DNA from 3 places in the Marinobacter sp. BSs20148 genome. Region 2 is predicted to be linked to each of the others. Evidence: predicted binding sites of a transcription regulator. Region 2 holds the regulator's gene; each other region holds the start of a gene.
What was found. The regulator sigma-54, encoded in region 2, starts transcription at its own class of promoters, with help from an activator protein. The targets are predictions, from matches to a motif close to ANTGGCATNNANNTTGCTNT.

Region 1 (3,679 bases), 870 kb from region 2:
AGCAACGAGGTACGCACCGGCTGCCCGCTCAACGCCTGAAATGTCAGTGGCGTCACAAAAGCTTCAGCGCCACGGGTCATCACCACCTGCACCGAATGCCCCGCTTTTTTTAACAGCCGCACCAGTTCCGCCGTTTTGTAAGCCGCGATGCCGCCGGTAACGCCAACAAGAATTCGTGTACCAACCATAGGGGCTGCGTCCTCATGCGTTGTAAAAGCGTTAACATATCACGCCACAGCGCTACAGACAGCCTGCCGCAGAGTACACCTGCCCTGCTAGCGCACTTTTTTTCCAGTAATCCGGAACCCGTTCCCATAGGCGGCGGTTCAAACCAGCCGCTCTTTCATTTGTAAGGACGCAATCGCATGAGAAGCGCAGGCTGCCATGGAGATCACACGGCGGGTGACAGTAGCTGGCGTCCTGGTCGCTCGGCACGGTGCCACCCACGTCGCGCACCGCTGCCTGGATGCAGCGGGCGATGAGGGCGGTGGAGTCGAACAGGGTGCCGTCCCAGTCGAAGGCGATGTGGTCGAATTGGCGTGGTCGCATGGCGGGAGCTTAGCAAGCCCGTCCAAGCTAAGGACAGGTGAGCGCAGGCATCCATCGAGATGGCCGTACGCATGGCCGGCGTTTCATCCGGAATTTGTCGGTTTTTTTTACAGTCCAAAGATCCGAGTTTTAGAGAATGTTCGGCGTTTCACCCGGAATTTGTCGGTTTTTTTTACAGTCCAAAAATCCGAGTTTTAGAGACATGAAAAAAATCATAGACTTATAGTGCTGGCACGTAAATTGCATAAATTGCTTCGTAGTGAGAAACACACTTTCTCATCAGGAGAAGACCATGAACCTTACGAAATTTTCCAAGTCGGCTGCGTTGGCCGCAGTGCTCTCCGTCGGCGCTGGCGCCGCGAACGCTGCAGCCTGCCTTGTATCGGACGTCACTTTTTCGTCGACCTACCCGACCGGTGCACAAAACGCTGACGAGTGCTCGAATGCATTGGATGGATCAGGAAACAAACCCAACCAGACCGATCTGGATAACACGTTTGGCTTTGGATTCGTCGAGGGCGTGACCCTCGGCAGCGCGAGTGCCGGCACCGCTACCGGCGCCACCAACGTGCTGGGTGGATTTAAGTTCACGCTGAGTGGCTTGACGGCAACCACATCGGGCGAATACAGCCTGACGATTGAGGACACGAACGGTTCGGCATCGCCAAACCTTCCTTTTTATCTTGACTTCGTCCTCTATCTCAAGGGCGGCAATGATGATACCGCAGCGTATTTTTTCGACGACACATTGGTTGACTCTGAGGGTGGAGGAGCATGGAACGTTACGTTCCTAAATAATGGTAACCAAATCCCAAGTCTGTCGAACATCAGCCTGTATGTTCGCAATGGGACTGAGGTTCCTGAGCCTGGCAGCATCGCCTTGCTGGGCCTCGGTCTGCTGGGTCTTGCCACCGCGCGTCGTCGGCGCAGCTAAATAGCGTTATGGGGTGGAAGCACTGCCTCAAGGCCAGACCTGATCGCTGAGTCAAAAAAGAGCCACCTTCGGGTGGCTCTTTCATTTGTGCAATCGCCTTTCAACTCAATTGACTGGCGTGATGCGTCAAATGCCGATCAATCACCGACGCAATGAAGTAATAACCGTGGTCGTAGCGCAGGGTCAGCGGCTGGCTGGCCTGGGCGCAGGCAGTCTCGAAAGCTTCCGGGTGCAGCTGCTCTTGCAGAAACTTGTCGGCCAGCCCCTGGTCGATCAGGATACCGGCGGGGTACGGGGCGGTGGTCTGCGCGGCCATGAGCAGGCGGGCGTCGTGCTCAACCCATGTTGATTCGTCCTGCCCCAGGTAGCCGGTGAACGCTTTGTGGCCCCAGGGGCACTGTGTCGGCGTTCAGGAAGCGCGTGTCACCAAAGCCGCGCAGGTAGGGCACGATGACGCGGCAACCCGCAGCCGCCAACACAGGCGCCACCTCGGCATAGGCGTGGATGTCGTAGGGAAAACCGTGCAGACGAACCCCTGCGGCCAAAATAGTGTCCGCCTCCGGCTTCACGTCAGTCATCTTCGTGAGCGAGCTTGATGCCTGGTTCGGGAAACTTGTCTAACCAATTGGCCAAACTATCAAGGACTCCATCGGCGGAGATATCGCCTTCAAGAAACCAAATTTTGAGTAGCGTGAGCCAAGCGACTGCGCTTTGATGTGCGGGTTTTATCTGCTCTGTTTTTATCAAACCGTGATCGCCATGGTTAAAAAGGCGAACCTCGAAGAACGGCACTGCTGAGAGACCAAGTAGCTGGCGATAGGCATCAGCACTTGACTCAGGATCAACGTAAGCATCATGCGAGCCAAAGAGTGCCAGCATGAGCACGTGAAGCGCTTGCAGGTCAGTGCGAACATCAGCGCGCCAGTTGCGCTTCACGAACCCCCAAAAAGCTTCACTCATTGGCTTAACGCCCCCCTCACCTGCGATATGGCTTAAATAGGCAGCATATTGTCCAGAATCAGACAGTCGTATCGATGCTGTAAAGCCAAGGTGATACCGCTCGCCCCGTTGTCGGCAAAGTCGCATTCGACGTTGTGCAGCTCGAGATACTCCGACATCGCCAACGCCAGGTCCCGGTCATCTTCAACGATCAATGTTTTCATGGCTGCCAGCTACGTGAGAACGAGCATTGAGCTTAAACGGGAATGTCTTAATATTGTATTAAACCCACTATTAATCTGGTTTGTTATTAAACTCTGAATCGCCACACGTTACCGTCCATGGTCGCAACGACAGCCTTCATCCAGTAATCTGGAGCTCGCTCCCCTAGGCGGCTCGAATCAGCCGCCCTTTCATTTGCAAGGATGCAATCATGAGAAACCCCCAGGCGACACCCTGTTCCGTTAAACCCTCTACAGAAACCACTCGAGTGACACCTACCGAGGCACCCTCAGCGGTAGCAGACAGCGCCGCGGCAGCCCCGTTCGCCAGCACTGCAACGGCACCGTTCGCGGCATTATGGCCTACCGATGAACGTCCCCGTGAGCGTCTGTTGGCCCACGGCTCAGAGTGTTTGTCAGACGCCGAGCTGCTGGCCATCTTCCTGCGTACCGGCACCCGCGGCATGCCGGTAATGGAAATGGCCAGGTATCTTTTGGAAACATTTGGCGGATTGCGCAGCCTGATGACCGCTTCCAGCCGTCAGTTCTGCAACATTAAAGGCCTGGGAACTGCCAAGTACGCGCAAATGCAGGCGGCCATGGAAATGGCACGGCGGGTAACGGACGAACCTCTGCGCCAAGGCGATCCTTTAAAGTCCCCGGAAGATACCCGGCGCTTCCTGGCCAGCCGCCTTGGCACTTACTCCCACGAAGTTTTCGCCGCCCTGTTTCTGGATAACCGGCACCGGGTAATCCATTATCGCGAGCTGTTCCGCGGCACCATTGACGGCGCTGCGGTGTACCCGCGGGAGGTGGTGCGCCAGGCGTTGGAAGACAACGCAGCAGCGGTTATATTTGCCCACAATCACCCAAGCGGTGTCGCCGAGCCCAGTCAGGCCGACATCGCACTGACCAAGCGCCTTAAAGATGCTCTGGCGCTAGTGGATATCAGGGTTCTTGACCATATGGTTGTGGGCCACGGTGAGGTAATATCGCTTGCCGAACGAGGTTTGATGTAGACTTGGGTTAACCAAGC
Region 2 (3,679 bases):
ACGGCCAAACACGGCAAACTGCGCGACGGCAACAGCCAGCTGGAGCTTGAGGGTGATGTGCGCGTTGTCCGACAGATTGGTGAGCGCAGCGCCACCTTGAGCACGACCAGATTGACGCTGGATAACCGCACGAATATGGCGTACACCGATGCCCCCGTCGAAATCGTTGACGCCACCGGCACCACCCACGCCACGGGCATGAAAGCCTGGCTCAATGAACGTATTCTGGAACTTGATTCCCAGGTGGAAGGACGCTATGAAACTGGCAACTGAACGTAACGCATCCTTTTGGCGCCGAGCACCAGGCTTGGGTATGAGGCTGGGCATTAGCGTCGGGCTGGCGGCCTTACTCGTTAGCACGCCAGGCTTGGCCTTTGATCTTGATTCCAACATCCCCATCAACGTGGCCGCCAATTCAGCAAGGCTTGACGATGCCAAAGGCGTTGCAACCTACACCGGCGATGTTGAACTGGTGCAAGGCGATACCAAGCTGTTTGCTCAAGAGGTGGTGCTCTACCGCGACATAAATGGGCTTAACCGCATTGAAGCCACCGGCACCCCGGCCCATTACGTTCAGCCCACGGCCAACGGAAAAGGGGAAACCGACGCAAAAGCCCTTACCATAACCTGGTCTGCTGCCGAGAAGCAGCTGACCTTTGAACGCGACGCAGTGATCAGGCAAACTGGCAATATTTTTCGCGGTGAACTGATTCTTTACGATACCGTGAACCGCGTCGTCACTGCCCAAGGCAGCATCGAAGCAGGCTCCGGGTCAGGCCGGGTAGAAATGACAATCCAGCCGCGCAGCACGCAGGAGTCCGATGGCCGTTCTCAGAGCCAGTAATCTGGCAAAAAGCTACAAACAGAAAAAAGTGGTGATTGACGTTTCGCTGGAAATTCGCAGCGGCGAAATCGTCGGACTGCTAGGCCCTAATGGTGCCGGCAAAACCACCTGCTTTTACATGATTGTGGGGCTGGTGCAGGCCGACCACGGCCGCATTACGATCGATAACCAGGACATCACCCCGCTGCCGATGCACGGCCGTGCCCGCAAAGGCATTGGCTATCTGCCCCAGGAAGCCTCGGTGTTCCGCAAACTTAGCGTGCGCGACAATATCATGGCCATTCTGGAAACCCGCAAAGGTATGAAACGGGCGGAACGCGACGCGAAGTTAGAGGAATTGCTAGCCGAGTTTCACATCAATCACATCCGCGACAGTATGGGTATGGCACTGTCTGGGGGCGAGCGTCGCCGGGTAGAAATTGCTCGCGCTCTGGCTATGGAGCCCGCTTTTATTCTGTTGGACGAACCCTTCGCCGGGGTCGACCCAATCTCGGTTAGCGACATCAAGCAAATCATTCGCCACCTGCGCGACAAAGGCATAGGCGTATTGATCACCGACCACAACGTGCGCGATACGCTGGACATCTGCGAAAACGCCTACATTGTATCCGGCGGCCATATTATTGCTTCCGGCAGCTCCGCTGAAATTTTTGCCAATCAACAAGTCAAAGAGGTCTACCTAGGCAACGAATTCCGGTTGTAATGAACCTTAGAAGTGGGTTTGCGATGACATCGCCACAGGTGAATCGGTTGATTCCCCGGCGAACTCTAGTAGACTCGGCAGAGAACTTGCTTGTGAACGCAAACCCCGGTTAGCCAACCTTTTTTAGTGGCTGCCACGCGCCAACCGATCGAGTAATGGATTTCCAAGAATGGTAATGAAAGCTTCTTTGCAGCTCAAGCTGGGCCAGAGCCTGACCATGACGCCCCAGCTCCAGCAGGCGATTCGCCTGTTACAGCTTTCTACCCTCGACTTGCAACAAGAAATCCAGCAGGCGCTGGAATCCAACCCCATGTTGGAAGCACCGGAAGACGACGATCACGGCGACGAGGAATCCACGCACGCGGACACGAACAACGATCAAAACACGGACTCCAGTGCAGACGATCGTGGGATAGATAGTGGGATAAATAGCGGGGTGGACGGCACCGCTGAAAGCGCAGCAGAGACATCTTCAGACACCAGCAAAGACTGGGACGAAAACGAAAACGGTCCCGACTGGGCCAGCGAAAATGAAATACCCGATACCTTGCCAGACGACCTGCCGGTAGATACGGCCTGGGACGACGTGTACCAATCTGCGCCGGCGCCGGCCAGCAGTAATGGCGACGATAACGACTACGATTTTGAAACCCGCAACTCGCCCACTGAAACCCTGCGCGATCACCTGGAGTGGCAGCTAAACCTGACCACCATGACGGAACGCGACCGCGCCGTTGCTCACGCCCTGATGGACGCTGTTGACGAACGCGGCTACCTGACCAGCTCGCTGGCCGAGATTTATACCGGCCTGCAGGACGAGCATGACGACGACCCTCTGGAACTGGATGAACTGGAAGCGGTACTACGACGCCTGCAGTTTTTTGACCCACCCGGTGTGTTTGGTCGCGACTTGCAGGAATGCCTTCTAATCCAGCTGAACCAGATGCCACCAGACACCCCTTGGGTTTCTCAGGCGCGCATGGTCATCACCCACTACATCAGCCTGCTGGGCAACCGTGACTACGCCCAACTGCTGCGCCGTAGCCGCCTCAAAGAAGACCAGCTAAAACAGGTACTGGCGCTGATTACCAGCCTGAACCCGCGCCCCGGCAATGTGATTGACCAAACCGAACCGGACTACGTAATTCCAGACGTGATTGTGTACAAGCGCAACGAGCGCTGGCGGGTAGAGTTGAACCCAGAAATTGCACCGCGCATTCGTGTCAATGCCAGCTATGCTTCATTGATAAAGCGTGCCGATAGCAGCGCTGACAACACCTACATGCGGGATCAGTTACAAGAGGCTAAATGGTTCATCAAAAGTCTGCAAAGCCGCAACGAAACGCTGCTAAAAGTGGCTACCCGTATTGTGGAATACCAACAGGGTTTTCTAGACCAGGGGGAAGAAGCTATGAAGCCGCTGATCCTTTCGGAAATCGCCCAAGCCGTAGAAATGCATGAATCTACCATCTCCCGGGTAACCACCCAGAAGTTCATGCACACACCTCGCGGCATTTTTGAGCTCAAATATTTTTTCTCAAGCCATGTCAGTACCGATGCTGGCGGAGAATGTTCTTCAACCGCCATCCGCGCCATGATAAAAAAACTGATAGCCGTCGAAACCTCCAAAAAACCGTTGAGCGACAGCAAGATTGCCGCCATGCTTGGGGAACAGGGAATCCAAGTGGCGCGGCGTACCGTGGCCAAATACCGGGAGGCACTGCAAATACCTCCATCGAACGAAAGAAAGCGACTGGTGTAGCAACACCGACCTAACAACACCCATGCGATAGCAGGAGAAGCCTATGCAACTCAATATTTCTGGCCATCATGTCGAACTGACCGAAGCACTCAAAGAGTACGTGAACGAAAAGTTCCAGCGCCTGGAGCGCCACTTCGACCAGATAAGTAACACCAATGTGACTCTACAGGTGGAAAAATTGCGCCAGATAGCCGAAGCTACCGTAAATATTAGTGGTGGCGAATTGCACGCTAAGGCAGAAAGCGAAGACATGTACGCAGCTATTGACGCTCTGGTGGACAAACTGGACCGCCAGATTCTCAAGCACAAAGAAAAGCAAGTATCCCGGATGCACGGTAACTAACACCGGATACAACGCGTAAACGCTTCA
Region 3 (3,679 bases), 1.5 Mb from region 2:
CAAACTTCCAGAAACCCGCTCAGCCATCGATGAACTGGTAGATATTGCGAATGTGGCGCGGCGCCAGGGCGTGCTGGGCCTGGAGGGGCGCGAGGTAAGTTCGCCGTTTCTTAGTAACGGCATTCAGATGTTGGTCGACGGCCAGGACGGTGCCACCATCAAACAACTGCTCAGTAAAGAGCAACTGATGACCCTAGAGCACAACCGTTCTGGCGCCAGGGTATTCACCGCCTTCGCAGACGTTGGCCCCGCCATGGGCATGATTGGCACGCTGATTGGCCTGGTCCAAATGCTGTCCAATATGGAAGACCCGAAATCCATTGGCCCTGCCATGGCGGTTGCGCTTCTAACCACATTGTACGGTGCCATGATAGCGACCATGATTGCCTCACCGATTGCGGACAAATTGTCATTGCGAATGACCCAGGAAGCCCGCATGCAGTCGCTTTATATAGACGCACTGGGCGCTATTCAAGAAGGCGTTAACCCGCGAATTATCGAGCAGATGCTGTCCAGTTATCTGTCTCCCAAAGAGCGCGACAAGGTATCTGAAGAAGCCAGTGCTGCCGCGGCAGACAACTAACCGATGGAAGACTTCCCGGAAGAAGAGAAGCCTGGCATCCCGGCGTGGGTTGTGACATTTGCCGACCTGATGTCGCTGTTGATGTGCTTTTTTGTGCTGTTACTGTCGTTTTCTGAAATCGACGCTCAGAAATTCAAACAGATTGCCGGCGAACTGTCCGCAGCCTTCGGTGTTCAGCGCGATGTGCCCGCGGTGGAAATCCCTCTGGGCACCAGCATTATATTCGACAATTTCTCGTCGGCGCCGCCCGAGCCCACCGTAATCAATGAAATAAAGCAGGCTACTACCGATCAGAAACCGGAATTGGATACCCTGAAGGGTGCCGTCGACAGTGCTACCAAAGCTGCCGAGCAGGAAAAAATACAGGTGCAGTTGGAACAACTGCGCAAGGTACTCGGACCGGCACTCAAAGATGGCCACATAGCTGTGACTCAGGACCAGTACCGTATTGTGATTCGAGTAGAAGAAAAAGGCTCGTTTCCGTCTGGATCGGCCAAGCTCACCAGAGATTTCCAAAGCCTGCTGCTAGAAATGGCCGAAGTACTGGCCATTATTCCCGGCAAATTGACGATAGAAGGTCACACAGACGACGTCCCCATCCGTACCGACCGGTTTTTCAGCAACTGGGATCTGTCTGCCGCCCGCGCCGCCTCTGTGGCCAACGCGCTGCTGACCAGCGGAACCGTCGAGGCCAATCGGTTGGCGGTAAAAGGCCTTGCAGATACCGCGCCATGGGTAGACAACGATTCGGCCGAGAACAGAGCGAAAAACCGGCGGGTTGAGATCATTATTGACCTGTCGGGCCCTCAAGCGGAACAGGAAGTTCAGCTCCGTGACATCATCGACGGCCAGCTACCGGGCCAGGATACGGTGATCGATATGCAATCCGGGCCGGTTCCGGTAGAAAGTATCACTTGGTAGCCGGCCTGATCGGTTTTTGCGCAGAATTCGACTTTATTGCACTTTATTAGTGCAATAATACACCCCCACTGAAGGCGCGATCGAAGCCTTTTCTGGGTCTGATCGAGAAATAAGCGTTCAGCGGCGCCGACGTCAGTGTCCACTGCACAGGCGTCAAGCCCTCCGAATTGGACACTCCACTTGCTCGTACCTTTCAACAGGCGGTTCTATAGCCGCCTGTTGAATTTTGCCCACTCTGAATCGACAGATTCCCAACCGTCGCCTTTGTTAAAAGGCACAATATTCGTGAACTTTCATCGACTGGCTCGTCTTTTGCTTATTAATACCATTAGAGGTGCCAACTTCATCGGCACGGTCCAGAGAGACGAACAGAACCATGCTAATTCAGCCACCAGGCAAAGGCCTGTATGACGAATTATTCGATCAAGACAATCGAATGCGGCCACATTGCAAGATACTCGAAGATTGGCTCGCAAACTCGGATGAAAGCCTGATCGCAGAAAAGCGACGGGAAGCCGACGTACTATTCCAGCGGCTGGGCATCACTTTCAATGTCTATGGCGAAGACCAGGGCGCAGACCGACTCATTCCGTTTGACCTTATCCCGCGCGTTATATCTTCCAGCGACTGGCAGAAGCTCCAGGCCGGACTGCGCCAGAGAGTGCAGGCACTTAATCGTTTCCTGTTCGATATCTACCATGGTTACGACATCGTTCGGGCCGGCGTAATCAGTGCGGAACAAGTCTTTTCCAACCCCCAGTACCAGCCCGGCATGCAGGATCTGAAACTTCCTCGTAACCTGTACGCCCATATTGCCGGTATCGACCTGATCCGCCACAGCGACGGCGACTTCTATGTGCTGGAGGACAACCTTCGCTGCCCCAGCGGCGTGTCCTACATGCTGGAAAACCGGAGAATGATGATGCGGCTTTTCCCGCATCTGTTTGCCCACTCACCGGTCGCTCCAATTGACCATTACCCGAACCTGCTGGGCGAAACCCTGCGGGCAGCGTCTCTCAAACCGAACCCCAAGATAGTGGTGCTAACCCCCGGTCGTTTCAACAGTGCCTATTTCGAGCATACTTTCCTGGCGCGGCAAATGGGCGTGGAACTGGTGGAAGGTGCAGATCTGTTTGTACACCAGAACAAAGTCTTTATGAAAACGACGATTGGCCCTCAACAGGTAGACGTTATTTACCGCCGCATCGACGACGATTTCTTGGACCCTCTGGCGGGCAACCCGGATTCTATGATTGGAGTCCCCGGGCTTTACGCGGCCTATCGTACCGGCAATGTCGTGCTGACCAATGCAATGGGTACCGGGGTTGCAGACGACAAGTCTATCTATCCTTACGTACCCGACATGATTCGTTTCTACCTGGATGAAGAACCTATCCTGAAAAACGTCCCCACCTGGCAGTGTCGTAAGGAAAAAGATCTGCAATACGTTCTGGATCACCTGCCGGAACTGGTGGTGAAAGAGGCTCAGGGAGCCGGTGGCTACGGCATGCTGATTGGCCCCATGGCCAGCAAAGAAGAGCTTTCCACCTTTCGCAGCCTACTCAAAGCCCGGCCACAGGATTACATTGCCCAACCCACTCTGAGCCTTTCCACTTGCCCGACTTTTGTAAATGAGGGCGTTGCACCCCGACACCTGGACCTTCGCCCGTTTGTGCTTTCGGGCAAGAAAATACAGATGGTTCCTGGTGGCTTGACCCGCGTGGCCCTGAAAGAAGGCTCGCTGGTGGTGAATTCGTCTCAGGGTGGCGGCACCAAAGACACTTGGGTAATGGAGGATGATTTATGCTGAGCCGCGCTGCCTCCAGTTTGTTCTGGATGGCCCGTTATCTGGAGCGGGCCGAAAGCCAGGCAAGACTTCTTGATGTCAGTCTGACCATGGCCCTGATTGATGTACCGGAAGACCGGATTGAACAGCTATCAGTCCCATTATTGGTCTCTGGAACCCGGGATGTCTTCTTTGAATACTATAATGAAATCACACCACAGAATCTGATTGACTTTCTGCTGCTGGATGACCGCCACCCGGCCAGCGTATTCAACATTATCCGAAGCGCACGTGACAATGCCCTGCACGTTCGGGGCAACCTGTCAGCCGACGTATGGGAAAGCATCAACCAGGCCTGGCTTGAGCTCAAAGAGCTGCAAAAGAAAGGC

Region 1: a site for sigma-54 is predicted at 777-796, ahead of MRBBS_RS17025 (PEP-CTERM sorting domain-containing protein). Genes of this name have one in related genera too.
Region 3: a site for sigma-54 is predicted at 1,804-1,823, ahead of MRBBS_RS01195 (circularly permuted type 2 ATP-grasp protein). Genes of this name have one in related genera too.

The regions. Positions count from the first base shown of each region.
Region 1 covers NC_018268.1:3,724,863-3,728,541, forward strand. Annotated here, with positions in the region: gene coaBC (bifunctional phosphopantothenoylcysteine decarboxylase/phosphopantothenate--cysteine ligase CoaBC) at 1-188, opposite strand, end outside; gene MRBBS_RS17025 (PEP-CTERM sorting domain-containing protein) at 842-1,483, shown strand; gene MRBBS_RS17030 (alpha/beta hydrolase-fold protein) at 1,584-1,847, opposite strand; gene MRBBS_RS19540 (hypothetical protein) at 1,819-2,061, opposite strand; gene MRBBS_RS17040 (hypothetical protein) at 2,054-2,443, opposite strand; gene MRBBS_RS19250 (response regulator) at 2,476-2,646, opposite strand; gene radC (RadC family protein) at 2,856-3,662, shown strand.
Region 2 covers NC_018268.1:2,856,048-2,859,726, forward strand. Annotated here, with positions in the region: gene lptC (LPS export ABC transporter periplasmic protein LptC) at 1-273, shown strand, start outside; gene lptA (lipopolysaccharide transport periplasmic protein LptA) at 257-844, shown strand; gene lptB (LPS export ABC transporter ATP-binding protein) at 822-1,547, shown strand; gene MRBBS_RS12965 (RNA polymerase factor sigma-54) at 1,717-3,309, shown strand; gene hpf (ribosome hibernation promoting factor) at 3,353-3,652, shown strand.
Region 3 covers NC_018268.1:275,425-279,103, reverse strand. Annotated here, with positions in the region: gene MRBBS_RS01205 (MotA/TolQ/ExbB proton channel family protein) at 1-583, shown strand, start outside; gene MRBBS_RS01200 (MotB family protein) at 587-1,504, shown strand; gene MRBBS_RS01195 (circularly permuted type 2 ATP-grasp protein) at 1,881-3,314, shown strand; gene MRBBS_RS01190 (alpha-E domain-containing protein) at 3,308-3,679, shown strand, end outside.